2 regions of the Sporosarcina sp. Y352 genome follow, and region 2 is predicted to be linked to the other one. Evidence: riboswitches for the same ligand, from Rfam matches in the RefSeq annotation. Region 2 holds a riboswitch; the other holds the start of a gene.
The links. Region 2 has a riboswitch for FMN ahead of AC1TO6_RS12335 (ECF transporter S component). Riboswitches for the same ligand answer to the same signal wherever they lie in the genome.
Positions count from the first base shown of each region.

Region 1 (15,030 bases), on a different contig from region 2:
CGGTGAATTATCACATAGGTATGAAAGTTGGAATGACAATTAAGCCGGGCAGTTTTATGGGGAAATTAATTAATCAGGATAAGATGAATAAAGCTGAGAATTTCTTTAATAGTCACGGTGGAAAAACAATAGTAATCGCACGTTTTATGCCTTTTGTTCGTACGTTCGTTCCTTTTGTAGCAGGTGCTAGCAGGATGAACTACCGTTATTTCTTAATTTACAATATTGTAGGCGCAGCATTATGGGTAGGTATATGTACAATGGCAGGCTACTTCTTCGGTAATATACCCATTATTAAAGAAAACTTTTCTACTGTTATATTATTAATTATTTTTATATCAGTTTTGCCTGCTATTATTAGTATTGTAAAAAGTCGCTCTCGAAAAAAATACTAACAGCGAAACACCTCCTGATTGTAATTACAGGAGGTGTTTTGGAGATTCAATTTCACAAAAAAAGTTGGACCCGTGCGAAAAGATCACCAGGTAAGAAGTGCTTTGCGATAGAGTTGCTCTGCCAAATTTAAGTCCTTGAAATTTACCCCATTCATCTTCATTTCTATAAACATGCGAATCAGTTCCCTCATTTGCTGTTCATCGCTATAATCATAATGGGGGGTGAATTCAAGATAGGAACTTATTTCAATATAATCATTATTTCCAATAGATATGAAAAACCTGTGAAACATATTATCTCACAATAAGTTCTAACTTATCATTTACTAACATAGCGAACTACGTTAAGTAAAAAGACAACGGGGGGATTTCAATGAAGAGAAAAATTGGAGTGGTATTGGCTGTACTTGTGTTACTAACAATGGCAGCATGCGGTAAAGAGGATGCTGTGAAAAAAGACGCAGCAGGAATAGCACTACCACTTAAAGTAGACCTAACTGTTACAGAAGAGGTTGAAGTGAATGGAACTGTAGAAATGTCTGCTGTCGTTACACAGGGTGAAGACAAAATAGATGATGCAGATGAAGTTGTATTCGAAATCTGGGAAGAAGGTAAAAAAGACGCTAGTGAAAAAGTTGAATCAACAAACGACGAGAATGGAATATACTCAGCCGAAAAAACATTTAATCATGATGGACTGTTCCATATTCAAGTCCATGTAACAGCGAGAGGCTTGCACACAATGCCCGTGAAAGAAGTTACAGTTGGTGACGGCGGGCATTATGAAAAGGCAGCTGAAGGAGAAGTTGAAAATCACCACGCAGACGGATTTTCGATGGACTTTATGGAACGTGAAAATATAAAGTCGGGCGAGGATAATGAATTCATCGTGAACTTGCAATTTGATGGAGAGCCATTTGAAAAAGTGCGTGTACGTTTTGAAATCTGGGATGACGCTAATCCCGACAAACATGATTGGATAGATGCGGAAGAAAAAGTTGCCGGCGAGTATTCAATAACTTATAAATTCACAGAAGCAGGGTCACATAAAATACAAATTCATGTAGAAGACGATAATGAATTACATGAGCACGAAGAACATTCAATTGAAGTTATGGAATAAGTAAGAGTAGGCCTCCCTGACGATGTTAAGGGGGCTTGTTTTTATTTGCAAATTAATCAAGGGGGAAATGACTTTGCATAATTTATTTTCCCCAAGAAGTATTGTGTTATTTCAACTATTCTGATAGCTAATAAATCCTTTTTATGATATAAATAGTAATAACATTTATATCTTGTGGTAAACAGATAGGAATTCAATAGATAATGAGAGGGAGATAAAAATGAAAATGAATGTTGAAAGTTTTAACTTAGATCATACAAAAGTTGCGGCACCGTACGTGCGATTAGCAGGTGTTAAGCAAGGGACCCATGGTGATGAAGTGTATAAATACGATATTCGTTTCAAACAACCGAACAAAGAGCATATGAAAATGGATGCCCTCCATTCTATTGAACATATAATGGCTGAAAATATTCGAAACCATTCGGATAATGTTGTCGACCTAAGTCCCATGGGTTGCCAAACAGGTTTTTACTTATCCGTTATTAATCATGATGATTTTGACGATATTCTAATTGTGTTAGAAAAGACGTTGGAAGATGTACTCACAGCAACAGAGGTTCCAGCTTGCAATGAAGTGCAGTGTGGTTGGGCTGCAAGCCATAGCCTGGAAGGGGCAAAAGGATTGGCGAAAGAAATGCTTGAGAAAAAAGATGAGTGGCGTCAAGTGTTCGCTCAATAAAGGTTTTTTTTAATATGTAAAAATACGCATCTGACGATGAACTAATGAAAACCAGTAAATAACTTGATCGCACACTAGGTACTACTTGTATCTGTGCTTTTGGTTCGCTTTGAATTGAACAAGTTTTATATGCTTATCGAGAGGTCTAAGTAAGTAGGGGATGCGACAAATTCGCATCCCCTACTTACTTTTTCGGCAATCTTATGAAGCTTGTTCATCCGTCGCTCTCCCAAGGAACACGGCAGGTAATTAATCACAATAGGATGCCATACTTGCCCCTCAGTAAAAGTGTCGTTATAATTCGCCGAAAATAGTCCAGTGAAAAAGGTGGTTTTAAAGCCCTGATGTTCCATGCAAGTAATCAACAGTTAAATCTTCAATACGAAATCTTTTCAGTGACCTATTTATCATCACTAACGTAAATCCTCCAAAAATTACAGAAACTTTACACAACTTTTACAGGGTTTTTACATGCTTGTGAGAAAATTGAGTATAAATTCCTGTGAGGTGCTTGTTGAGATGAGGCGAATGGTACAAGAAAAGGCTGTTTGGAGTAAAAGGATTAAATTTTTTAAAATGGGCTCGTCCCTTTTTAAAAAAGTGAAAAGGAAAGTCTTTTCATTAAGGCTAACAACCATCTCATTTAAATTGCGACTTCTAGGTGTAATTTTAGCTATCTTACTAGTATCTACCATTACGATAGGGTTGACAGCATATGAAAAAATGAAAACCAGCACGATTAATCTTGTATCTTCACACTTGGAACGAGAAGTGACAATTGTCAATGATATGGCGAAAACATTGATGTTAGTGCATGTAGGTAATCAAGAAAACTTTATGAAAGAGCTTGAGGGAGTCATAAAAAGGCAACATGTTTCACTAACGCAAGATGGTTATAATCCAACTATATTTTACGGTAAGGATGATCAACTGATCCCTTTTGCTGTTAATGGAAATTCAACTCTGAAGTTGTCTAATCAAATCGCAGAAAAAATTAGTAAAGAAGGAAAAGGTATTTTACATGAAACAATTCAGGGGAATCCATATACCATTAGCTTTTTCCGTATTCAAGAATTAGGCGGAGAATATGTTATTGTCGTTCCAGACAGCGATTACTTATCTGATACGAGAGAAATGAGTAAGGTAATTTATGTGTCAATCCTACTTGCATTAATCATTGCATTACTAGTCATTACACCAACGATTCACCGAATGACGAAACCAATAACTGTATTACAACAAAAAATGCAAATGGTCAGGGAGGGAGACTTAAGTGTCAACCTATCGATTCAATCAACTACACCCGAATTTCATTCCCTTATAAAAAGTTTCCAGATGATGATCAACAATATGTCTCAGATGCTAGTGGAAATTAAAAACACCAGTACACAATTAGCGCAGACCGGAAGTCACTTAAATGAGAATTCAAATACACTTCTAACGAAAAACGATTATTTAAAAGTTCAAGTTTCTGAGTTAGAGAAGATTGCATCGGAGACAGTTTCAGTTTCAGTATCTCAGCAACAAGCTTTTCAGCATATGAAAATGCAAATGGGTGTAATGTTCAATAAAATGGACGAAGTATTTCAAGTGGCAACAGTTACGGAGCAAGTCGTAAAAGCTGGAGAGGATTCGACAATCGAAGCTGCTAATAGTATGCATACCTTCTTTGATAGTATGAAAAGCGTCATTCAAACGATTGATGCTTTACAAAAAAAGTTCTTGTCTGTATCACAAGTTGTTACGACAATTGACAAAATTACGAACCAAACACGCATGCTTGCATTAAATGCGAAAATTGAAGCATCAAGAGCTGGAAATGCAGGAGCGGGTTTCATAGTAGTAGCGAACGAGGTACAACGTTTAGCGGAGCAATCTGCCAATGCAACAGAAGAAATAAAAGGAACGATTTCTGAAATGGAACAATCTGTTGATAATTCTACTGCTTACATAGAAAAAATGAAACAGAAAGCGACGGCTTTTGAGAGCATGACTTATGAAAATAGTAAGAATTTTAAAGAAGCTACAAATCATATTCGACTATTGGATCAAAAGTTGTTCATTATGAAAGAACAATTAGACTTATTGGAAAGCGGCCTACCCTTGTTGGAACAATCTACGCAACAAGTGGGAAATGTTTCAAAGAAAAATAAGAGTAATGCAGTGCTAATGATACAGGCGTTTCAGGAGCAAGTCGAAGCGATGCAAGAAGTTGAGAAAACGGGAGCAGAGCTATCCTTACTTTCAGATAAGCTATTGGAAAATGCCAATCAATTTAATACTACGAATTGAGACCGAAGTGTAAAATAGAATTGTACAGATGATTACAGCAACAAAATATAAGGGGGGCATACACGATGGCAGAACATCACTTTTATTTGAAAGCGGATTGGCCAGGTTTACGAAATGATATCGGAACGATTGATGCTGGGAATTTGAAGACAACAGTGTCAATACCTCCTGAAATGGATGGGCCAGGAGTAGGTACAAACCCTGATGAAATGTTATTAGGAGCAGCCGCCACATGCTATATTATTACGCTCGCTGCGATGATGGAACGCAGCAAGCTTGAAAAGGAAGCGTTGACAATGGAGTCTGTGGGAATTGTCGATGTAACAAACGGTGTCATTACATACAAAAAAATTATACATAAACCCCAAATCGTTTTGAAACTGGATGCGACTGAAAAGGATGAAGCACTTGCTTATAAACTTGCGGAAAAGGCAGAAACATCCTGTATGATTAGCCGGGCGATAAAAGGAAATGTTGAAATTGAATTGAAAGCGAAAGTGGTAAAATAAAATCTCCATTCACAACAGGGGGTGCTGACTTTGGTTCAGAGGCACCACTCGAAGCTTGGATAGCATAAACGTTCAATGCATATCCTGGAAATCCGTTGGTAAATTTGAAGAACTTGGCGTAAGTATGGAAGGTGTTAAAATTTGGTCTAGTTGTTCCGTAATACATTGATATCGATTCGATTGGAGACTTAATAGAATAAGGACAATGATGACTGAGACTCAGTTCCGTTTTGAAACGAACTGAGTTTTTTTGTTTTTTTTATAAAAGTATGTTAACTTTAAATCGGTACGTATAAACAAACTCTTCGGGGCAAGGTGAAATTCCTTACCGACGGTGATCGAGCATAGCTCGTAAGTCCGTGACCCGTCCTTCTTCGTTTAGGAAGGCGGTGGAGCTGGTGAAATTCCGGCACCGACAGTTACAGTCTGGATGGGAGAAGTGTTTTGGCTATACGTACTATGCTTGCAAGCTCTGCCCTTTCAAATAGTGAAAGGGGGAATGCAAATGGAACCTCAACATTATATGAGAGTTGCTCTTGAACTGGTGCGGACTGCACAGGGACAAGCCTCGCCGAATCTACTCGTCGGTGCTGTTTGCGCGAAAGACGGTCTGATATTAGGGACCGGTGCACATTTGCGAGCTAGAACACCTCATACAGAAGTGCAGGCACTGACGATGACAGGTTTGAATTCTGTTGGTGCAGATCTATATTTGGCACTAGAACAGTTTTTCCATAGAAGGAAAACACTTTCGTGTACAGATCTACTTAGATCGTCAGGAATTCAACGTTTCTTTGTTGCGTCTTTCCATCCGAATCCTTCCGTAAAAGGAACAGGAGTCGGGCTTCTTAAAGTAGCGGGAATCGAAGTCATCTCCGGCATTTTACAACAAGAGGCAGAGCAGTCAAACCAAGCATTTTTGTATTTCAGCAAATACGGGACACCATACGACACCTTGAAAGCCGCCGCAACTCTTGACGGTAGACTTTCAACGCAGAATGGGGACAGCAAATGGATTACTTCGGCTGCATTACGAACCGTAGTCCATCACCTCCGCAATATCCATGATGCTATTTTGGCTGGCGTACAAACCGTACTTCACAATAACCCTTTCCTCACCACCCGTTTGCCCCATGGTGGAAAGAATCCAATTCGAACTATTTTAGAACGGCATCTCAGGACGCCCAAAACGGCTAATGTCGTAACTGACTGCGCTACAGAAACAATTTTTTTTACACTCGATTTACCAGAGTCGGAACCTGCTTTTTCGAATATCCTCTCGTTTCAATTGAAAGGATCTCAGAAAATGTACCTTTTTTGAATGTAATTTTAAATCGTCTGGTAAAGATGAAGTTGTTTGTCGAAGGCGACAGCCGTTTCCTTTGCAGTTTCATCACTGAAGGCTTGGCGGATGAACTGTATTTGTAAATGGCACCGAGATTGACTGGCAATAGGCATCTATCTATGTGGACGACACGCAGAACAGGATGGCGGATGAGAATCACTCCGTTTTTTTAATGTGCAACAAATCGGGGACGATATTCGATTGCGTGCCAAGTTCCTGAAGGAGGATTGACTATAATTGTTTACTGGAATTATCGAAGAAATAGGAACAGTTTCAGCGGTCAGACCAGGATCGAATTCAATGCAACTATCAATTCGTTGCGCTAAAGTGCTGAGCGATGTTAAAAAAGGCGACAGTTTGTCAGTGAACGGTGTCTGTTTGACGGTATCGGACTTCTCAAGTAATCATTTTTCTGCCGACGTCATGCCTGAAACAGTCAAGGCGACAACGCTTCATGCATTGCGAACGGGAAGTCCCGTCAATCTTGAGCGTGCAATGGCGGCAGATGGTCGATTCGGTGGTCATATCGTCAGCGGACATGTTGATGGCACCGGAGAAGTCGTGTCAGTAAGACAAAAAGAAAATGCCATTTATGTTGAAATCAGTGTCGAGCCTCAATTGTTGAAGTATTTCATCCCGAAAGGTTCAGTAACAGTGGATGGTACTTCGCTTACTGTCTTTGGTGTGACAGAAGAAAGTTTTATCATCTCACTAATTCCGGTTACACAAGATGACTCAATCATCGGTCGGAAAAGACCAGGGGATAAAGTGAACGTAGAATGCGACATGCTTGCAAAATATATTGAACGGCTTATGACTACTACTAACAAAGAGAAATCAACTGGCGGTTTAACAATGGATACACTTGTCGCAAGCGGATTCCTCAGTTAAGGAGGAAAAAAGATGTACACTACCGTAGAAAAAGCAATCGAAGATCTGAAAAAAGGAAAAGCGATAATTGTTGTTGACGACGAGGATCGCGAAAATGAAGGGGACTTTGTTGCGCTTGGTGAATTTGCAACGCCGGAAATGATTAATTTCATGGCGACTGAAGGTCGTGGATTGATTTGCGTGCCGATAGATGAAGAGAAATCCCAACAGCTTGATCTTGGACTTATGACAAATAATAATACCGATGTAAACGGAACAGCTTTCACGATAAGCATCGATCACGCGCAGTGTCACACTGGTATTTCTGCATTTGAACGATCAGAAACCGTGTTGAAGATGCTGGGGAGTGAAGCCAGACCGACTGATTTTACAAGACCTGGTCATATTTTCCCATTGATTGCCAAGGCTGGCGGTGTCTTAAAAAGGTCAGGTCATACAGAAGCTGCGGTCGACCTTGCGAAGCTTGCTGGGTCAGAGCCGGTGGGCGTGATAGTTGAAATTATGAATGTCGATGGAACGATGGCTAGAGGACCACAGCTAAAAGAAATCGCGGATAAATATGACCTTGTAATTTTAACGATTCAGGAACTGATTGCTTATCGCCGAAAAACTGAAAAACTTGTCGAGCGTATCGTGGATATTGATTTGCCGACGGATTATGGTGATTTCAAAGCAGTCGCTTTTAAAGAAACAGAAACCGGGCATGAACATATTGCTTTGATAAAGGGTGATATTGAAAATGCTGAAAATGTACTAGTCCGCGTTCATTCGGAATGTTTGACAGGCGATGTCTTTGGCTCATGCCGATGTGATTGCGGCCCTCAACTTCAGGCAGCACTCACGCAGATTGAAAAAACCGGAAGAGGCGTCCTGCTGTATATGCGTCAGGAAGGGCGGGGCATCAGTCTTGTCAATAAAATGAAAGCATACAAGCTACAAGAAGAAGGATACGACACGGTTGAGGCTAATGAAAAATCAGGATTCCCGGATGACCTCCGAGATTACGGAATCGGCGCACAAATCCTACGGGAACTCGGTTTAACAACCATTCATCTTTTGACGAACAACCCGCGTAAAATCGCCGGTCTGGGTGGACATGGCTTGGAAGTAACGGAGCGTATTCAAATCGAAATGCCAGTAAAAGAATCAAATAAAGCGTATGTGGACACAAAGAAAAGTAAAATGGGCCATATACTAAATAGTTGAGGGGGAAATAATAATGGGAACAATTTATGAAGGACATTTAATTGGAACAGGGCTTAAAATTGGTATCGTCGTTGCTAGATTCAATGATTTCATCACTGGTAAATTATTGAGCGGAGCGGAAGATGCATTGCATCGTCACGGAGTGGATGAAAGTGATATTGCTGTTGCGTGGGTACCGGGTGCTTATGAAATCCCGCTAATCGCGAAGAAAATGGCTGCTTCCGGTAAGTACGATGCTGTTATCACACTTGGCACAGTCATACGCGGATCAACACCGCATTTCGACTTTGTTTGTAATGAAGTTGCTAAAGGAGTCGCAGCCATCAATCTGCAGGAAGGCATCCCAGTCATCTTCGGTGTCTTGACGACGGATACAATTGAACAAGCAATTGAACGGGCAGGAACGAAAGCTGGAAATAAAGGATGGGATTCAGGGAATTCTGCAATTGAGATGGCGAATTTGTTGAAACAGATTTAATTACTGATAAGTGAAGGCTCAGTATCCGATTACCTGGATACTGAGCCTATTTTGTCTTTATTTTAGTATCTGTGACCAGAAGTCTCGCTAATTTCGCTTGGAATAGTTATGATAGAGGGAGTTGTTATTTTATGAAATGAGGCGATTTACATGAGTGAACAATCAAATGTTAGACTTCCTGAAAAAACATGTTCGATTGAGAGGCTTGTTACGATTCCAAAAGACGTTGAGAAAGTGATAAATGGCGAAAAGACGGCTACACGTCGTAATGGTGTTTATGCAGATCTTGGTGAAATAATGGTACTCGAAGGTAAAGAGTTCAAAGTAGATGCAATATATTCACAGACGCTTGGTGAAATGACGGACGAAAATGCAAAGCAAGAGGGCTACACATCGATGGAGGAATATAAACAATCCATTCTTGCGATGCATGATAAAATGCCATGGATACCGACGATGAGCGTATGGGTGCATGAATATAGCCCCGTGGCGAAATGACGTTCTGAATGAATTCGGGAATCTATGGTGCGATTGTCTTTCTGCACGTTATCAGTGCTGTCCTCGCCATAGGTCCATTATTTATATTAATGCCGATTATTAAGCGATTGCGTGACGTTGAAACTGTAATAGAGGAAACTTATTTATCTGTTATCAACGTCATCATCCGCATCGTCATGCATGCAGGACATTCTCTTGTCTACACCGGTGCCCTCTTATTAATATTTGGACCTTGGCCATGGTATACATCATGGGTAATTTTGACGCTTGCAGTAATGCTTTTATCTGGAGTTTTTCTGGCCAAAGGATTTACAATTGTCTTACGGAAATTTAAAAATCCGGATACTGATAAAAATAAAGTACTTAATCGTTTGAATACAACTTCTTGGATATATATTGGTCTTATGCTGATTATGCTTTGGCTCATGGTTCAAAAACCGATGCTTTGGTGAATATGAATGAGAAGTACTCTTCATACATAGAAAAGGACATGCATTTTAGCTGATGCATGTCTTTTTTGTATTTATAGTGAGTTGCCTGAATAGATTCAATTTGAAAGGGTGCCTGTTACCGGATTAAATCACCATACCGTTCTGAAACGAACTTCAAATCCTGTAAAAATAATGAACGTAAGTTAGGTCGACGTCTAACAGCAAGTGGATGGTAAGCGGCGGCCGTCTGAAATCCTCGTACATCATGCCAACTACCCCGTAATGACTTCACATCGACTTCGGTATTTTGAAAAAAAGATTGGACCGCCACATTTCCCAAGCAAAGAATTAGACTGGGCTTCTTTTCTGTAAGCTGTTGATCTAAATGTTGCATACAGATTTGACGGGTTACCTCTTTTTCATAGGCGCGCACGGGTTTTCTTTTCAAGATAAAAGTGACATACAAATCATCTAATTTTAAGCCTGCCTCACGGGCAACTTCTTGTAGAGTTTGCCGCGTCCCGCAAAGAAATTCCTCACCTTCACGGTCCTCACGTGCTCCTGGATTATCTAGAATAATCATAATGGGCGCATTCGGATTACCTTCACCCCAGACCATCCGTGTTCCGTGTTCATATAAACCGCATAACTTACAATCTACAAGCTGATTAGGGGTTGGTTCCTCCGTCAATGTTTTTGGACAAAAGTCAGATATGGTTTTCATCTCCCTTTACTGGTCAGACTCAATCTTTAAAGCTTTCCTCTAATCAATGGATTTCAAACTACGCTACAGTGTACTGGTCGTTTATGGTAAAATTGGAGTAAGATTTTGAAGAAACTAATTACTGTGAATGGAGTTGGTGGGAATGGAATTGAAGCAATTTGTAGACGTGAATGAATTCGCATTAAAAGCGGAACCGACTTTATTTAAAGAAGAAGATGTCTACAGTCTTTTTCTTGGTGTGTTGCATGCTATCAAAGCAGGAAGGTATGAAAACCCCTTCATGGCAACAATTGAAGAGGATGGGGAAGTGCTAGCACTATTTCAAATGACACCTCCGCATGCTTTAAACCTTGTTTTTACTGATGAAGACAGGTTGGAAGAATGTATGGATTTGTTAATTAGAGAATTAATGGAACTTGGAACCGAAATTAGTTCTATCATTAGTTTGAAACCATGGGCATACTTTTTTGCAGAGAAATGGGAAGCAAAAATAGGTATGACTCATAAATTGTTGATGGATCAAGGAATATACCGACTGGATAACGTAAATGAGTCATTAAAGCACAGCCCGGGTTCCTGGCGTTTTGCAGATAAAGATGACTGTCCGCTAATTGAAAAGTGGTACAGTTTGTTTGAAGAAGATGCAGAATTACCATCTTCAGCTGAAGCAGATGTAAAAAAGAGAGTTGCATCATTTGTAGAAGAACAGGAAGTGTTTTTGTGGGAGGATGACGGGAAAGTCGTATCAATGATGAAAAAAGCGCGCCCGACAAATCATGGCGTTACAGTGTCTCTCGTATTTACACCTAGGGAAGAGAGGAAAAAAGGCTATGCCCGGACGATGGTTGCTACTGGAACAAAAGAACTTCTTAAAGAATATAAGTTCTGCGTTCTTTATACAGATTTATTGAATCAGACATCGAACAAAATCTATCAAGAAATTGGTTATCAACAAATTGCAAATTCTGTTCAGCTTGGTTTTGTAGGGGGATAAATGTGAAATTTAGCATTGCCGTATGATAGTACCTTATTAAGTTGAAATAAAAATTACCAATTTAATGTGCTATAGGCGATAGGTTCTAAAATATAGCGTCATCTATACATTTTAATAGTTGGAGTATTTAAAGATAATTGTATTTGATGATAAATAAGTGTGGAAGTTGAAAGGAGTAGTAAATTGTTAAGTTATTATAGTAGGTTATCTTCTGAAGTCTATGATTTAGACAAACCTATAGGGCATTCATTCGGGGATGTGGAATATTATTTAAATAGATTAGATTCTTGCACAGGACGTATTCTCGAACCCGCCACCGGTACAGGTCGAATCTTGATACCACTTATGGAAAAAGGATTTAAGGTTGATGGATTTGACAGTTCGGCTGATATGTTAACTATCTGTCGTACCAACTGCGAAAAAAGGGGTCTAACCCCTAACCTTTTCGAAGGAGAAATGGAGTCATTTTCACTAAATCAGAAATATGATGCCATAATTATCCCTGCGGGTACATTTTTGTTACTGCATAAAAGAGAAGAGTCTATTGAAGCGTTGAAAAACTTTCACCATCATCTTGCAGATGGTGGAAGGTTAATTGTTGATTTATTTATGCAGTCCGATGTCACGATAGGCAAAGTCTCGACTAGAACTTGGGAATGTGCAAACGGTGATAGTATCACATTGGAAAATAAAACTGTGGAAATTGACTATATCCATCAGTACTCAATAGCGCATGGGCGATATGAGAAATGGCGTAACGGTACGCTTTTACAAACCGAACTTGAACGATTCCCTTTACGTTGGTATGGAATAGAAGAATTCAAGCTAATCTTAGAAGACATAGGGTTTGAAAATATTACAATTTCTTCGGACTATAATTTTGGGGAGTATCCGGTGAACCCAAAACAGGCAATAACGTTTGAAGCTGTGGCTAATAAAGAGTAGATACTATCTTTGTGAAATAAATTGACCATACATTATACGGGGAGTTGACTTTATGTATCGTAAATTCTTTAGGAGGGATCCATCTACCACTCAAAGGGGAAACAAACATCGGGATATCGGATTATTGCTTTCCCTCGCACTTTTTTCATTGCTGATTGCAGCATGTTCGGTAACGGAACCAGAAGACAAAAATAAGGTTGCCATTCAAACTGTACTTGAACATGAATTTACTGCTCCCGACAAAGAATTTACTAGAATTTTTAACGGTTTGATAAAACAACAACGCAACAATCCGGATACACCGCCGGATGATACAGAGTTCACCAACTATCTGGAGAAGATATACGGACCGCATTTCACCGAATTAGGATATGACAGACACATTCTAATTTACCCTTTGAATTATCAAGTTGCAGCTGATAACTCAGGCTATCAAATTACTGTCGACAAGATTGACGTGGAACAAAGCGAGGATCGGGCCAGTGATTACGGCTTTACGGTTCATGTAAAGTATAAAAAAGAGGGCGGCAACAAAAAGAAAGCCGAGATAACGGGCCTTGCGGTATTACCCGAGGAGGGTAAAATAGGAGAGATTCGCTATAATCAGGACTATGGTGAGCTCGAAAAAATCATAAAGGGTGATTTTTAACGCACTACAAAGAAGGGCAGAGATGTTATGACAATGAAAAAAATGCAGTCGAAAATAACCTCCCTGCAAAGTGGAAAAAGAGATTCCGTGTGAATGGAATCTCTTTTTTTTATGCAGTCAGTTATCTCAGCTTATCGTTCAAGACGCTATCACCTAGGACAGAAAATTTATCTCCATATACCTTCGTGATATGAACATCTCCCCATGCACATAGCGCATCCAAAATGCTCCCTAAACTTAAACCATATTCACTTAGCTCATACTCCACTTTCGGGGGAACCTGGTTGTATGCAATCCGGTTAATAACGCCATCCGCTTCCAGTTCACGCAATTGTTGCGTTAACATTTTTTGCGTAATATCAGGCATGAGTCGTTTCAGTTCATTGGTTCGTTTTTTACCATGAGTTAAATGGCAGAGGATGACACATTTCCACTTTCCGCCAATCACTTCTAATGTCGCTTCGACAGATATATTATACTTCTTTTTTGTCATTATAATCCTCCTCTATAGGAACCTAAAAGTACCTATATCACTAATTGGTACCTACAGCACTTTAAAGTGCGTACTTTTCTTTATGACCCTTGTGAATCATACTAACATAAGCGGTGGGTTACACGATATGAATTTTAGCTCTTCGTCGATTTAATCATATAACGTGAGAATAGAAAGGAAAGGAAAAGAATGACTTTAGATAAAAAGAGAAGTATGTTTGCACTGCTTGCCTTAGCTGTCAGTGCATTTGCAATTGGAACAACGGAGTTTATCAGTGTGGGGCTATTGCCGCTGATTTCTCAAGATCTCGATATATCGGTTACAACAGCTGGGCTGACTGTTTCGCTCTATGCACTAGGCGTAATGATTGGTGCGCCAATTTTAACGTCACTCACTTCTAGAATGCCGCGGAAATCATTACTGCTGTGGATTATGGTAGTCTTTATTATAGGGAACGGCATCGCGGCAAGTGCAACAAGTGTTTCGGTCTTACTGCTTGCCCGTGTCATTTCTGCATTTTCACACGGTGTATTTATGTCGATTGGATCGACGATTGCCGCTGACGTTGTTCCCGAAAATCGCAGAGCAAGCGCAATTTCAATCATGTTTACAGGACTCACAGTTGCTACGATTACAGGAGTTCCATTCGGTACATTTATTGGACAGCAATTTGGTTGGCGCTATGCTTTTGTGGCAATCGTAATTATAGGGATTATAGGGTTAATTGCGAATAGTATTCTTGTACCATCCGATTTACGTCAAAGCAAACCCACATCTATTCGGAACCAAGTCAAGCTCGTGACAAATAGTCGGATATTGCTAGTATTGACGATTACGGCACTTGGGTACGGAGGAACATTTGTCGTATTCACATACTTATCACCGATGCTTCAAACGATAACAGGATTTAAACAAGGAACAATCGTGATGATTTTACTTGTTTATGGAATCGCGATTGCAATCGGTAATATGATAGGCGGAAGACTATCAAATAAAAACCCGATCGGTTCGCTATTCTATATGTTTATCGCCCAGGCAATTGTGCTTATTGTTTTGACGTTTACGGTACCATTTAAGGTCGCAGGTCTTATCACAATAATTTTGATGGGCTTATTTGCATTTATGAACGTTTCGGGACTTCAAGTGTATGTCGTCATGTTAGCCGAACGTTTTGTGCCAGGTGCAGTAGACATTGCCTCCGCAATGAACATAGCTGCATTTAATGGGGGAATTGCAATAGGTGCCTACACAGGGGGAGTAGTAACAGATTCGATTGGGCTCATTCATACGGCTTGGATTGGAGGGACAATGGTACTGATTGCCGCACTATTAACAGGAATCAGCGGAGCACTGGAAAGGAAAGATCAGTAAAAAC
Region 1 is NZ_JBXCJE010000001.1:352,815-367,844, reverse strand. It holds gene AC1TO6_RS01915 (DedA family protein) at 1-395, shown strand, start outside; gene AC1TO6_RS01910 (FixH family protein) at 769-1,518, shown strand; gene AC1TO6_RS01905 (S-ribosylhomocysteine lyase) at 1,739-2,200, shown strand; gene AC1TO6_RS01900 (methyl-accepting chemotaxis protein) at 2,729-4,492, shown strand; gene AC1TO6_RS01895 (OsmC family protein) at 4,558-5,001, shown strand; FMN riboswitch at 5,299-5,447, shown strand; gene ribD (bifunctional diaminohydroxyphosphoribosylaminopyrimidine deaminase/5-amino-6-(5-phosphoribosylamino)uracil reductase RibD) at 5,507-6,322, shown strand; gene ribE (riboflavin synthase) at 6,584-7,237, shown strand; gene AC1TO6_RS01880 (bifunctional 3,4-dihydroxy-2-butanone-4-phosphate synthase/GTP cyclohydrolase II) at 7,250-8,443, shown strand; gene ribH (6,7-dimethyl-8-ribityllumazine synthase) at 8,457-8,921, shown strand; gene AC1TO6_RS01870 (ASCH domain-containing protein) at 9,072-9,419, shown strand; gene AC1TO6_RS01865 (hypothetical protein) at 9,428-9,871, shown strand; gene AC1TO6_RS01860 (uracil-DNA glycosylase) at 9,987-10,565, opposite strand; gene AC1TO6_RS01855 (GNAT family N-acetyltransferase) at 10,717-11,568, shown strand; gene AC1TO6_RS01850 (class I SAM-dependent methyltransferase) at 11,752-12,513, shown strand; gene AC1TO6_RS01845 (hypothetical protein) at 12,566-13,162, shown strand; gene AC1TO6_RS01840 (winged helix-turn-helix transcriptional regulator) at 13,284-13,655, opposite strand; gene AC1TO6_RS01835 (MFS transporter) at 13,845-15,026, shown strand.
Region 1: it holds a riboswitch for FMN, as region 2 does, so the genes downstream of both, ribD (bifunctional diaminohydroxyphosphoribosylaminopyrimidine deaminase/5-amino-6-(5-phosphoribosylamino)uracil reductase RibD) here and AC1TO6_RS12335 (ECF transporter S component) in region 2, are expected to answer to the same signal.

Region 2 (15,030 bases):
GCCCCGGTAAGTAATATGTTCGAATTTACAACAGCATTTGGAATGATGCTCGTAGGGGCATTTATTCTTCTATATTACATTTATAGAACGCCATCACTCGGCTTGTTCGCGCTGCCAATCGCGATTATTATCATCGGGTATGCAAGTATGTTCCCGAGGGAAATTACACCACTTATTCCCGCACTGAAAAGTTATTGGTTGTGGGTTCATGTAATTACGGCCGCACTTGGTGAATCGATTCTTGCGATTAGTGCTGTTGCGGGACTCATCTACTTATTGAAGAATATTGATATGACGAAAAAGTCGAAACAGCGTTTCTGGCTAGAGGCGGTTATCTTCACGCTTATACTAGTAATTGGGTTCGTATTGTCTTCGACGTCGTTTAAAATAGCAGGCTATGAAGCAGAATTCACATACATTGATAAAAATGAACAACCTGCTAAAATTGAGTACAATTATCCACCACTTTTCGGAATGGCTGGTTATGAATCGCTTACACCAGGTGTAATGACGCCATTTGCCGAAATGCCGCCAATCATTAATGCGAAAACACTTACAACATTTGTCTGGTCAATCGCGAGCGGAATCATTTTATACTTGATTCTGAGACTTATTTTCCGACGTCCAATTGCGGCATTGCTACAGCCTCTCGCTAAAAAAGCGAATTCGCAAATGATGGACGAAATTGGGTATCGTGCTGTATTGATTGGTTTCCCTGTCTTCACACTCGGTGCACTCATCTTCGCTATGATTTGGGCTCATGAGGCTTGGTCAAGGTTCTGGGGTTGGGACCCAAAAGAAGTATGGGCGCTTATTACATGGTTATTCTATGCCGCATTCCTTCACTTGCGTTTTTCACGAGGGTGGGACGGCGAGAAATCAGCATGGCTAGCAGTTATCGGGTTTGTTATTATTATGTTTAATCTAATTGCTGTTAACTTAATCATTGCTGGGTTACACTCCTATGCTTAAGACAAGGTAAGGAAACTTACAATTGAATAGTAATTTAGAACTTCATGGAAGTAGTTGGGTAACTACTTCTATGAAGTTTTTTTTTGTTTACATAAAAACATCCGAACGATTCATTAAAAACTACTGTACTTCACTGATCCGTCATATTGAAACGGGGACAAAGCAAGCCACCGCCGCTTTTCTGTTTCTTTTTTACATGGCGACTTGTACAATGGAATAAGAAGCATGTTGAAAGGGGTATACATCTATGGACGAAAAGTTGAAACTGTTAGTAGTAGATGACGAGGAGAGAATCCGCCGTCTGTTAAATATGTATCTTACGCGAGAAGGATATGAAATTGACGAAGCGGTTGATGGAGCCCAAGCTCTTGAAAAGGCTCTTATTAATAATTATGACTGTATTTTACTTGACTTAATGATGCCTGAAAAAGATGGCCTTGAAGTGCTGGAAGAATTGAGAGAAAAGAAAATAATGACGCCTGTTATAATGCTGACAGCAAAAGGTGAGGAGTCCGACAGAGTAACCGGTTTTGAAGCCGGTGCGGATGATTACATAGTGAAACCGTTCAGTCCGCGTGAAGTTGTACTGCGCGTTAAGGCGATATTAAGAAGATCAGTTACATTCCCGGGATCAGCTTCGGCATCTACATCGAAAGATTTAGTCGTTTTTCCACAATTGACAATCGATCACGATGCACACCGTGTTACAGCAGATGGTAAAGAAGTGGCGCTGACGCCTAAAGAATATGAACTTCTCTATTTCCTTGCGAAGTCGCCGGACAAAGTTTTCGACAGAGAGCAATTGTTAAAAGAAGTATGGCATTATGAATTCTTTGGCGACCTTCGTACTGTCGATACGCATGTTAAGCGACTTCGAGAAAAGCTCAGTCGCGTTTCTGAACAGGCGGCAAAAATGATTGTCACTGTGTGGGGAGTCGGCTACAAGTTCGAGATTCCTAATGAATAGGATATGGAATTCAATTGTCGGGAAGCTATGGGCAACCATATTGCTTCTCGTTTCCTTTGTCCTTTTTATCGTAACAGTACTGTTACTAGAATTCCTTGATAATTTTCATACGCAACAAGCCGAGGATACCTTACGAAGGGTAGTAACGACAATCGGTAAAATCGTCGAAGATCATGAAGGTGGACCTTCGATGCAAGTAATTATTCATGACATTCTTGACGAAGAAACAAATGCAATGGTTGTGGGTTCCGACCGAGAAGTTACCGATTCGTTTCATAAGGGCTTAAACCAGGAAAAGATAGAGGAAAAAATCCTGAATGAATCTCTATTCCAATTCAATCAAAAACTGGATAAGCCAGTCGTGAAGGAAATGATTCTACCTTCTAATATTGAAGAAGATGTCATGGAGAAATATCTAGTTTTATCTTACCCACTTGAAATAGAAAATGAAGTAACTGGTACGGTTGTCATTTACCAAAGTCTTGAAGCTGTCCACAGAACTACGAAAAGAACTACGCATATTGTATTTTTATCAGCATTTATAGCATTTATTTTAACGACATTTTTTGCATTCTTCCTGTCTACTCGAATTACTCTACCTTTAAGGAGTTTTAGGCAAGCTGCTTTTGAATTGTCAAAAGGTAATTTCGACACTCGTTTGCCTGTAAATCAAAATGATGAAATTGGTCAACTCGCTACGGCATTTAATCAGATGGGTAGACAACTTAAATATCATGTAGAACTAATTAATCAGGATAAGGAACAACTTTCAAGTATTTTGACATCAATGACGGATGCTGTCATTACATTCAATCGTGATTACACGATTCTTTTAAGTAATCCCCAAGCAGAAAGACTCTTGCAAAATTGGTATATTAAAAATGAGGAACTAGAAGGAAATCGCCATATACCGCCAGCCATTTTTCATATGCTTGAACACGTAATTACGTTTGCTGAGGAAGTGGAGGATGAATTGGAACTGAATGGTCAGTTCTATGGTATTTCGATAAGCCCGCTTTATAGCGGAAATAGTATTCGTGGGGCTGTTGCAGTCTTAAGAGATATGACGGATCAGCATAAACTTGAAAAGCTCCGTTCAGATTTCATCGCAAACGTATCCCATGAACTTCGAACGCCCATTTCCATGCTGCAGGGTTACAGTGAAGCGATTATAGATGGCGTGACCAACAGTGATGAGGAACGCGACGAGATGGTGCAAATCATTCACGATGAGTCGAAAAGAATGGGACGCCTTGTGACGGATCTTCTGGATCTCGCTAGGATGGAGTCCGGTCATATGCGGCTTTACAAAGATGATTTGTCAATAATCCCTTTCCTGGACAGAATTGTATTTAAGTTCATGCAAGTAGCGCGAGAAGCGAATGTTGAACTGTCTTTCGAATTTCCAGAAACCCAAGAATTAATTATAAACGTTGATGAAGATCGGTTGGAGCAAGTATTTACTAATTTAATCGACAATGCCATACGCCATACGCCTGATGGAGGTAGCGTCAAAATTAGTATTGAAAAGCTTGTAGATAAGATTGAAATAAAAGTCACGGATACAGGCGTTGGGATTCCAGTAGAGGATCTTCCGTACATCTTCGAACGATTTTATAAAGCGGATAAAGCGAGAACAAGGGGGAAAGGCGGTACGGGCCTAGGACTTGCTATCGCGAAAAGTATAATCGACTCCCACGGCGGCAGAATTACTGCAACAAGGGGCGACGTTGAAGGTACGATTTTCTGTTGTACATTGCTATTAAAAAATATGTAACTAAATAGCTTGAAGAACGACTAATTAATAGAGCGGGGGAATTTTATGAACGACTCCGTTTTTCACCGACTATACGAGCAGTATCATCAGGATGTGTTCAAGTTTCTTATCTATTTGACAAGGGACCGTGATCAAGCTGAAGACCTTATGCATGAAGTATATGTAAGGGTGCTGCGGGCGTACGTCGGTTTTGAGGGGAAAAGTTCCGAAAAGACATGGCTCTTTTCAATTGCCAAAAATGTCGCAATAGATTATTTCAGGAAAAACACAGTGCGAAAAAAACATCTCTTTGATAAATTCGACTGGGAAAAAAGTGAGCTCGTTTCGACAGGAATCCTTCAGGAGGAAATCGTTACACTCAGTGAAGAAATGCAAGAGCTGTTAAACGCACTTAATACGTGTACAGGTGATCAAAAAATGGTTATCATTATGCGTTATTTCCAAGACCTTTCAATTGCTGAATCAGCTGAAATCCTTGGCTGGACAGAAGGCAAAGTAAAGACCACTCAACACAGGGCAATCAAAGCTTTACAAAAGAAATTGAATGCTCTTCCGACAGAAGGGAGGGAACTTGATGACCCCAAATAAATGGAATAACAACAAGATTGAAAATCTCCTTGGAGATTTGCCTGATATAGAGGATAACCGTTCAAAATCGGGGATTCTTGAACGGCTTAAGCAGGATGAAAGGCTGAGCGACCACCGTCGCAAGCGATCTTTAAGGTGGATGCCGGCATTGGTAGCTATCGCTGCTCTGCTAGTTGTTGGGCTTCTAATCCCATCGATGTTTCGGGGAGATGACAGCGCAATGAAGTCTGAAAGTGCAGACTCGGCTGTGACGAAGAGTGATGACTTTGACACTTCTACGGTAGGAGATGAATCGTCTAAAATGGCAACGGCCGAAAAACAGACGGAGGAATCCTCTACTATTATGGCGAACGTGGAGAGTAGTATGCATCGTTTTGCTGTCTATCCCGTAGATCTCGCAGACGCTACATTATTCCATTTAGGGCTTGCAGGTGATCAGGCATCAAGCATTCCTGTTTCATTCGTTATTCCAAACAGTCAAATCGAAGCGGATTTTGGAACTTTGAATCCGACAAGTTATGATTTATACACAAAATATGCGGTGCGTATCGACGAGGAAGCGCTCGGATTTACTGCATATCACCCTTATGAAGGTGTTTTTATTCGGGATGATTTAGACCTTATCCACCGGCTTCCGAAGGGGCATGGCTACGACTTGGCGTCTGCTTCGATGGAAGTGTATTTCAATACATTACAGGATACGTTTTATGATTTTAAAGAAATACAATTTCAGCACGAAGATGAATCGGCAGTCGTATTTTCCGAAGTCGGGCAGCCCAGTACGCCAATGGTGTTAAAGAGTGGTATCAATCACTTTAATTACTACTTATTTGAGCAAGAAGATGGACAGCAGTTTCTTTCATCCAACTTTTCGCAAACGCAGCCATCTATCGTAAAAGCACTGCAACAGATGAGGATAAAGCCAAATGATGTTTTTCAGTCAGTCATTCCAGCTGCTATCGAATTTGAAGTAAATCAAGGAACTGAAGTGACTGTTGTAACATTCACAAAACCCCTGGACTTGGAAGCGATTGAGCCGACAAAAGGAATGTTAATGATTGAAGGTATGCTGTTAACGGCCGCTAGCTTTGGTGAACAGCTTCAATTTGAAAATGTAGTTCAAGAAGAATGGAACGGTTTTAACTTCATTCAACCTTTACCGGTTCCGATTGGGTCTAATCCGCTACCTTTCATTTTGAAATGAAAAAAGAGTGCTTTGTAAACTGAACTGTTTACAAAGCACTCTTTTATATATACAATAGAAATGTAACATAATATTGATTCATCTTCGGGGCAGGGTGTAATTCCCGACCGGCGGTAAAGGAACTTTTTTTTTCCAAGCCCGCGAGCTTAACAGCTGATACCGGTGTGATTCCGGAGCCGACAGTATAGTCTGGATGGGAGAAGGTGAAGGTGCGGCCATCTTTTTGTGTTGTCCACAAAAAGGGTGCTTGTTTAATCATGGGTAAATAGGAGATTTATTCCTTTTAACTTGTGAAGATTTCGAGATGAATGCAGCAATAGATGCAAGTAAGTGAACACCAGAGTGTCCTTAAGTTAGACACATATTGATGTGAACGAGCGAAGCTGATGACGTATTGCGACATGTATCGAAAGCGAAACGTACCTTTTAACTCCTTAAAGCCTATTTGCTTTAGGGATTTTTTGTCGACATATATAGGATGGAACGGCCTTTCCTCTTTTGAAGTGAATCGCAAAAGGAGAGAGGAACAAATGACAAACAAGAAATTACGTAAGATGATTTTGATCGCGATACTAGGGAGTATTTCAACTGTTTTGATGCAGTTTAACTTCCCGTTACCTGCATTACCGGCATTTCTGAAAATCGATTTCAGTGAGATTCCTGCCGTTTTGGCAATTATGACTATGGGACCTGTAGCTGGAATATCGGTTGAATTGCTTAAAAATATTATGCACTGGTTCATGTCAGGAAGCCCGACAGGAGTACCTGTAGGAGAACTTGCAAACTTTGTAACGGGTGTACTCTTTATACTACCTATCTATTTCATCTTCAATAAATTCCGGACGGCTAAAGGCCTTACGGTCGGTCTGATTGCTGGAACAGTTGCGATGGCAGTCGGCATGAGCGTCCTGAACTATGTATTGTTCTTGCCAATGTACGGTTACTTCCTTAATATGCCGGCTATGTCAGGTGATGCATTGTACTCGATGATTGTATTGGGAATCTTACCATTTAACCTTGTCAAAGGTGTTATTCTAATGGTTATTACATTGCTACTTTTCAATAGTATGCAAAAATGGATTGCTCAACAGCGGTCACAATTAGCTTCTTGAATTACAAATGTAACGAGTCAAAATACTATATAGAGAAAAGCCGTACCGGGAAGTTTTACCGGTACGGCTTTTCTATGTATTAATTAATTTAGTGACCTGAAGGTGAGTTCAGCGCGTTCAACACTGCATAGGACATGCTTGTGGAGTAATCTAGTGTAGTTGGGTCGGTATGGTATCTCCGACGTCAACTGAGATGCGCTGAGCTAGTAATACTGGTTGGTGTATGTCGACTACTAATTTGAAATTAATTTTCGTATTTTAACGCATCGCCATCAAATGGTGCATCGGCGGTCTTGATTGAATCGGTTGGACAGCCATCGAAAGCATCTTCCAAATCTTCCATTAGTTCTTCTGGAACTTCCGCTGTACCCGTGTTATCATCGAGGATAACGTAAGCAATCCCCTCGTCATCATAATCGTATATATCTGGAGCAGCTGCTCCACACGCCCCACATGCGATGCATGTATCTTGGTCGACGATTGTATATTTAGGCATAGTCTTTTTCTCCTCTTTTCTCCGTACAAAAAATTTACTTCATAATCCATTCTAATGATGTTGACAAGAGTTTTCAACAAAAAACGTTTGTTTATCGGAGGAATTCAAAATGAATCTATTTTCAATACTATTAACCATCATAAGTAGAATAGATGGGGAACGCAAAATCTATGCGGGTTTTCACCTATTACGCGGCAAAAAATCGGGTCAGACTTTGCAGGATGTCGAATATTACGGCTTAAAAGAATTCTTTGGCATTTTACCAAAATTGTCGTTAGAAGAGTTTAATTTAGTTGCTCATCAATTGGCGGATCAAGAACTTATTTTAACCATGAATGATTCATACGTCAAGTTGACTGAACAGGGAAATGCCGAAGTCGCAAAAATTCAATCTTATCAATTTAACGGTTGGGATTATAGAGGTCGTGAAATGATTTTTTTTGGAAGGTTATCGCTTACAGTTCAAACGGTCTCTAATTTTAAGGCAGGTGAAAAGTCTTTCATGCCAGTTCAAAAAGACCGCGATATCCAGCACTTTGTAAAATCTATCTTACATACTTTGCCTATTGGCGATCCTGCGTTTTCTCGCTTGCTTAGCGAAGAGCTTCGCGTTTGCTTTACACGAAGCGGAATAGACGACATTCAAAAGCAAGTTATCACCTATCGATTGAGCGGTTTTAAAATGAGCGGATGGACTTGGGATCAATTATCGGATACTTTGAAACAAAATCCATTTGACATCCGTCTACTTTTTATAGAAGCATTACATATGTTACTAACTGTAATCTTGAATTCATCCGATTTGCCTTTGTTGCGAAAATTAGCTGAAAACGTCAAGGTTTCGACATACTTGACTGATTCGTCAGTAAAAACGAAACAGCTTTTTATCCGTGGACTATCGATTGAAGACATAGTCAATGTACGTAAATTGAAAACAAGTACGATTGAAGATCACTTCGTCGAAATGTCTATTAATGACTTAGAATTCCCTCTAACTGATTTTGTTTCAGAGGAAGATGTAGTGGCAGTCATTTTGAAGGTTAGTGAATTTGGAACACGAAGACTTCGAGTGCTGAAATCGGAATTCGAGCACTTGTCCTATTTTCAACTACGACTAATTCTAGGTGCTCGGACTGGAGTGGAATGCTAGTGGAGATGCACAAAATTTTGAAAGAGAAATTTGGTTTTGACCAATTCAGGACGGGTCAAGAGGAGGTAATTCGAGATGTAATTGCAGGTAAAGATACGGTCGCCATTTTACCTACAGGCATTGGGAAATCCCTTTGCTACCAACTACCAGCATATGTCTTTGAAGGAGCAGTCTTAATCGTTTCACCCTTGGTTGCTTTAATGGAAGACCAAGTGGCCATCATGAAAAGAAATGGTGAAAAACGAGTGGTTGCTTTGAATTCATTCCACACTTATTCTGAAAAGACACGAATAATGAATGAGTTGCAGCATTATAAATTTATTTTTATTTCACCTGAAATGCTGTTGCAGAAAAAAGTGACTGCACTACTCCGCACTTTGAATGTGTCGTTATTCGTAGTGGATGAGGCGCATTGTATATCGCAATGGGGATTTGATTTTCGGCCAGATTACTTACGGATTGGGGAATTGTTCAACGGTGTGGCGCGTCCGGGTATTTTGGCTTTAACGGCTACAGCGGATGATAAGGTAAAAGCTGATATTTGCCATTATTTACAGTTACGGACACCAATCATCCATCAGCAATCACTTGATCGTCCGAATATTTCATATTCGATTATTAAAGTTGACAACGGGATGATGAAAACGGATTGGATAAGAAGTCGTATAATTGAAACACAGGGTCCTGGAATTATATACGTTGCTTCAAGAAAACGTGCGGATGAACTTTCAGCAATCCTCCAGACGGACGGTGTATCAGTCGCATCTTACCACGCTGGTAAAGAACAAGAAGATCGTGCATTTATCCAAGAGCAGTTCATTACTGGTGAAATTAGTTGGATTTGCGCTACAAATGCTTTTGGCATGGGTATACATAAGAATGATATCCGTCAAGTAATCCATGAACATGTGCCCCAGGCCATTGCAAGTTATATTCAAGAAGTTGGAAGGGCAGGCCGGGACGGTAAACAATCTGCTGCAACATTGCTTTTTTCTCAAGAAGACGAATCGAGAACACGGTTTATTGTTCAAGATGATATACCGCAAGAAACTGAAATTCGGCATTATCAACAGCTTCTAGAGAATAATGTTTCACCTAATGAGGCTGCAGAATTAGCGCGAATCAGCGAAACAGGAAAACGTGTCATGGATTACTATATTGAACGGATGCCAATCGAAGACGTTATTATTCGGATGAATGAGTTAATAAGGGAAAAAGAGGCACAGCTACAGACGATGCTTCGACTGATCCACTCAGATCAATGCATTCGACACGAAATTTTACGTTTTTTTGGTGAGAACTGTGAAGTGAAACCTCAATATTGTTGTTCAGTTTGCAGAACTGCAGAATTTATAGGCACTGTTGGACAAAAGTCGATTCCATTCGATAAACGAACGATGGATTGGGATCAAAGACTAGCTGTACTTCTTGGATAATAGCTCGGTTTCTCAAACAAGTTCACTTAGTATGAGCCTTCAGCTAGTCAAAAGGTGTCCTAAATTCGTCGCGTCCTGCAGGCACAGGCTCAATTCAAAATCTGGACGCAATCTATTCCAAGATGAAAGCGTAGTGGCAGTAGTGATTTCACCAATGTGTATTTGATTTTTACGACAAAACTCGTCATAATAGAAGAATAGTACGATGCGATAGGAGAATGTGGCGATGAAAAAAGATGATTACAAGACTGAATTCGAAGAGCACAGGAAAGAAATCAGTTTAGACGAAGGTTCAGAAGTTTTAGACCTTCCATCGCGTACGGAATTACACAGGAAAGGTCGGAAGCCGAAAAAGAAATCCGGCCATTTGATGATTAACATAATTCTTGGACTATTTACGCTGATTCCAGTACTCATTTTAGTTTATTTCATTTCTGATTTTTATTCCCCTGGTGATATGACATCTGCAAAAGGTGGCGAAACAGGTATACGCTTTGAAACTAGTAAGGAAGCGGCCGATAAAAAAAATGATGCCACCGATAAGGATATTGCAATTGAGGCCGAGGATGATGAGAGTAAAACAGATAGCAAAGATGATGGGGAAAGTACAAGTAAACCGGTCAGTGGAGCGGAAAAGCCAGTAGTCAAAGCCGATCCAATTCCTGAGAAGAAACCAGTAGTGAAGCCGGAACCTAAGCCAGAAAAGAAACCTGAACCAAAGCCAGAGAAGAAACCTGAACCAAAACCTGAACCAAAACCAACTGCTAAAACGCATAAAGTGGCCAGTAATGAGAATCTATATCGTATTTCACTGAAATATTATGGCAATGGAACAGGTGTAGATAAAATTAGAAATGCGAATGGATTGTCTTCAAATGAAATTAGTGTGGGACAGACGCTCGTTATTCCTTGATAAATAACATTGTGGAAGAAGGCAAAGTGTACTTGCTTTGCCTTTTTCCTATGAAAGGTGGGGCATGATTACGGTCAATAAAACAATTAAGTTATTAGTATTAATTATAGTCGGCTTCATCACATTCATGTTTATGAGCGCCAGAAGAAGGAACGTTGTTCACCATAGCATGAACATAGAAAGTCAAAGGTTACTCGACAAAAGGCTATCGGTATTTTTCATTTCTGATATTCATAGGCGTAAAATCGATGATAAGCTACTAGCTAAAATTCAATTCGAAAATAAAATTGATGTAGTTATCGTCGGCGGGGATCTTGCCGAAAAAGGTGTCCCATTAGCGCGTGTCGAGAAGAATATCCGTCAGTTAGCCAGTTTAGGTCCGTTGTTTTTTATCTGGGGTAACAATGACCGTGAGGCAGGAGAAAAGCAAATTAGGGATATGATTAGCCGCTACGGAGGAAAAATCCTTGATAATGAAAATGTAGCAATTCCTGGTCATTCAAAGTGGGGGATTGGTGGAACGGATGATCCATCTAGCGGGAATGTCGATATTGATTCTTCTCTTCAATCCATCGTACAGTATGAAAATGTAATATTTGTTACACATACGCCTTCACTTTTTAGGAAAGTGGAACAGCTTTATCAACCTCGTATATTGCTGGCTGGACATACACACGGAGGTCAAATTAGAATCGGTAAATACGGTCTGGAAGACAAAGGATCCTTCCGCATCAAGAATGGTCGGGCAAAGCTTATCAGCAATGGATATGGCACTTCTAAGATACCGTTGCGTCTAGGGGCAGAGCCAGAATGTCATATTATTGCAATCAGATACACTTGAACCGTCCTAAAGGAGCGAAAGTTAAAATGATACTAAAAGATGTAATTGTGATAGGGGGAGGACCATGTGGTCTTTCAGCGGCAATTGAATTGCAAAATAAAGGTCATGACGTACTTGTTATTGAAAAGGGTACTATTGTGAACTCTATTTATCATTATCCAACGCATCAAACCTTTTTCAGTACCAGTATTAAATTATCCATTGGGGATATTCCGTTTATCACTGCAATAGATAGACCAAAGCGAAATGATGCGCTTGTCTATTATCGTAAAGTAGCTGAATTTAAAAAAATACCCATCAATAATTACGAAAAAGTGGAAGACGTCACTAAGGTAGGTCAAGACTTTCGCGTTTTAACAGACAAAAACGAGTACCAAGCTGCAAACGTTGTTGTTGCGACTGGCTATTATGACAATCCAAATCGATTGGGAATTGCAGGGGAGGAACTTCCGAACGTTTTCCATTACTTTAAAGAAGCACATCCTTACTTCGGAAAGAAGGTTGTTGTCATTGGAGGTAAGAACTCATCCATTGACGCAGCGCTTGAATTGGAACGTGCCGGCGCACAGGTTACGGTAATTTATCGGGGTTCAGACTATTCACCGAGTATCAAACCGTGGATTTTACCAGGATTTGACAGCCTTGTCCGCAGTGGTGACATTGATATGCATTTTAGTGCGAATATACTCAAAATCACTAACTCGTCTGTTGTGATTGAAAAAAAGGGGGAGACATTCGAATTCGATAATGATTTTGTCTTTGCGATGATTGGCTATCATCCTAACCACGCTTTTTTGGAGAAAATAGGTATTACAATTGATAAAGAAAGTGGACGTCCCACTTTTGATGAAGAAACGATGGAGTCGAATGTGGAAGGGCTCTTTGTAGCGGGGGTAATAGCAGCTGGAAATAATGCCAATGAAATTTTTATTGAAAATGGAAAGTTTCATGGAGACTTAATCGCGCGAGCCATCGAAATGAAGAAAAACGAGATATGAAAAAGGCTACTCCTCACCTGATTAGAACAGGTGAGGAGAAGCCTTTTTCGTTGCTTAGGAAACTACTCCGAACATAGTTCTAGCAATAGTTTTAAACGCGCTTTCTGACCACTAAGTCCATGTTCGAAACGCACACCCATTTTACTCAACATTTTCCCTCCTCCTTCATAAGCATAAATGTCTTGAGCAATTCCGTTGAAGCAACGGGAAACTAGAATAATTGGAAGACCGTCAGAAAGGAGCTGTCTGATTCCTGTAATTAGATCAGGCGGAACATTGCCTTGTCCGAGTCCCTCGAGAACCAAGCCGTCATAGCCGAGTGAGGCGATTGAAATTAGCAAGTCCGGATCCATTCCCGCATAGACTTTCAACATTGCTACCTTTTTAGTGATATTCAATATTGGAAGATACGTTCGGGTAAGGGGCGCATGATGAAAATGAATGTCCGACTTCGTTACGATACCGATTGGACCGTATTGAGGACTTTGGAAAGTTGATACGCTACTACTATGAGTCTTTGTCACGTTAGTCGCTGTATGGATTTCATCGTTTAGGACGACGAGCACACCTTTTCCGATGGCGTAGTCTGAAGCTGCAACCCTGACGGCAGACATCAGGTTGTAAACGCCATCCGATCCGATTTCGTTGGAAGAGCGCATGGCACCTGTTAATACAATGGGGATGCTGAAATTCGTTGACAGTTCTAGGAAATACGCAGTCTCTTCAAGTGTGTCCGTGCCATGGGTAATGACTACACCATCGAAGTGACTGTCCTCAATATGTCGAGATATTAATTTTTGCAGCTCCAACATCTCTTCGGGTGTAATGTGAGGGGAAGGTAAATTAAATGCTTCCACTTCTGTAATCGTAGCGAAATGTTGGATGTTATTTATTTCTAATGCTAGTGGATTGGTCGCACTTAACATAACGCCACCCGTTGTGATATCTAGTTCCATCGAAATTGTCCCGCCTGTATGTACGAGTAGAATGTTTTTCAGCATTTTAGTTCCTCCTGTTCATGGGAATTGATGGTATAATAAAGCGGAAATGGAGGCCAGCCTATGTTCATATTGCTTACCGTAGCGATTGCGCCGGGATTGGCGCTCTTCAGTTATTTTTATTTAAGAAAACAAATTGCAAAAGAACCTTCTCTGACATTATTTCATACATTCTTATATGGAGCTATCATGACTTTCCCAATATTGTTCATTCAACATGTTTTCGAAGAGGAAAACATTTTTTCTAACTACTTCTTTCGAAATGTAGTTTTTACCAGCGGTCTTGAAGAGTTTTTTAAGTGGCTTATCCTTCTGTTAGCGATTTATCGTCATGTGGAATTTGAAGATGCTTATGATGGAATCCTTTATGGTGCCAGCGCATCCTTAGGTTTTGCAACAGTTGAAAATATTATTTATCTCTTGACATTTGGAACTGATACAGCTTTTCTCCGTGCTTTACTGCCAGTTTCAAGTCATGCCCTTTTCGGTGTTGTCATGGGTTATTATTTTGGACGTGCTAAGTTTGCAGTTGAAGCACACGTTAATAAGTACTTATTTTTAGCATTACTAGCTCCATATGGTCTTCACTTCATATACAATGGCATCCTTGCCGTAGATGATTTGTGGCTGTATCTGATTATTCCTTTTATGTTATTTCTATGGTGGTTTGGCTTAACACGAGTTAAATATGCACATTCATTCGCAATGCAACAATTCAGACGTAAAACCCGAATGAACACAAAATGATTCAGCAATTGCTGAATCATTTTTTTGTTTTGCTAATAATAATGATGATTTTGGACAAACTGATTTAAAAGGAGGAATGAACTTGAAAAAATTGATTATCCGCATGATTACAATCGTCCTTCTCCTCGGAAGTGCATATGCTGCATCTCCCGGTCAAATTGAGGCATTCAGTACGCAGAATGTTACACGAGGAGCTTTCGGAGATGATGTTATCGAGCTGCAGTCAAGACTTCAGTATATCGGTTACTACACTGGGACAATCGATGGGAAATTCGGTTATGGAACCTATTGGGCTTTACGTAACTTCCAAGAGAAATATGGACTTCCGGTTGACGGAATTGCAGGGCTACAGACAAGAAAGAAATTAGTGGATGCATCTAATTATGACGAGAAGTTTGTTAAAGAAAATATGAATAAAGGAAATAAGTTCACCCATTACGGAAGTAAGCCGCTAGCATCTCAAGTGAATAAAGGCGCAGGCAAAAAAGAGAATGTTCAATTACCTGCAAAGTATTCGGATGCAGATCTTAATCTGATAGCAAATGCGGTTTACGGTGAAGCAAGGGGCGAGCCGTATGAAGGCCAGGTAGCAGTTGCGGCGGTCATTTTAAACCGAATTGAGCATCCTGACTTTCCTGATACTGTAGGTGGTGTAATTTTCCAACCACTGGCCTTTACTGCTGTTGCAGATGGTCAAATATGGCTGACTCCCAATGAGCGAGCAAAAGAGGCGGTCCTGGATGCAATTAATGGGTGGGATCCATCAGAAAACTCGATTTACTACTTTAACCCTATTACAGCAACAAGTGAATGGATTTGGTCCCGACCACA
Region 2 is NZ_JBXCJE010000006.1:118,636-133,665, reverse strand. It holds gene ccsB (c-type cytochrome biogenesis protein CcsB) at 1-972, shown strand, start outside; gene AC1TO6_RS12355 (response regulator transcription factor) at 1,220-1,939, shown strand; gene AC1TO6_RS12350 (ATP-binding protein) at 1,932-3,716, shown strand; gene AC1TO6_RS12345 (RNA polymerase sigma factor SigX) at 3,762-4,304, shown strand; gene AC1TO6_RS12340 (hypothetical protein) at 4,291-5,508, shown strand; FMN riboswitch at 5,585-5,717, shown strand; gene AC1TO6_RS12335 (ECF transporter S component) at 6,039-6,620, shown strand; gene AC1TO6_RS12330 (ferredoxin) at 6,865-7,116, opposite strand; gene AC1TO6_RS12325 (YpbB family protein) at 7,226-8,266, shown strand; gene AC1TO6_RS12320 (RecQ family ATP-dependent DNA helicase) at 8,272-9,702, shown strand; gene AC1TO6_RS12315 (LysM peptidoglycan-binding domain-containing protein) at 9,929-10,615, shown strand; gene AC1TO6_RS12310 (metallophosphoesterase) at 10,680-11,456, shown strand; gene AC1TO6_RS12305 (YpdA family putative bacillithiol disulfide reductase) at 11,483-12,454, shown strand; gene AC1TO6_RS12300 (asparaginase) at 12,517-13,455, opposite strand; gene prsW (glutamic-type intramembrane protease PrsW) at 13,516-14,199, shown strand; gene sleB (spore cortex-lytic enzyme) at 14,276-15,030, shown strand, end outside.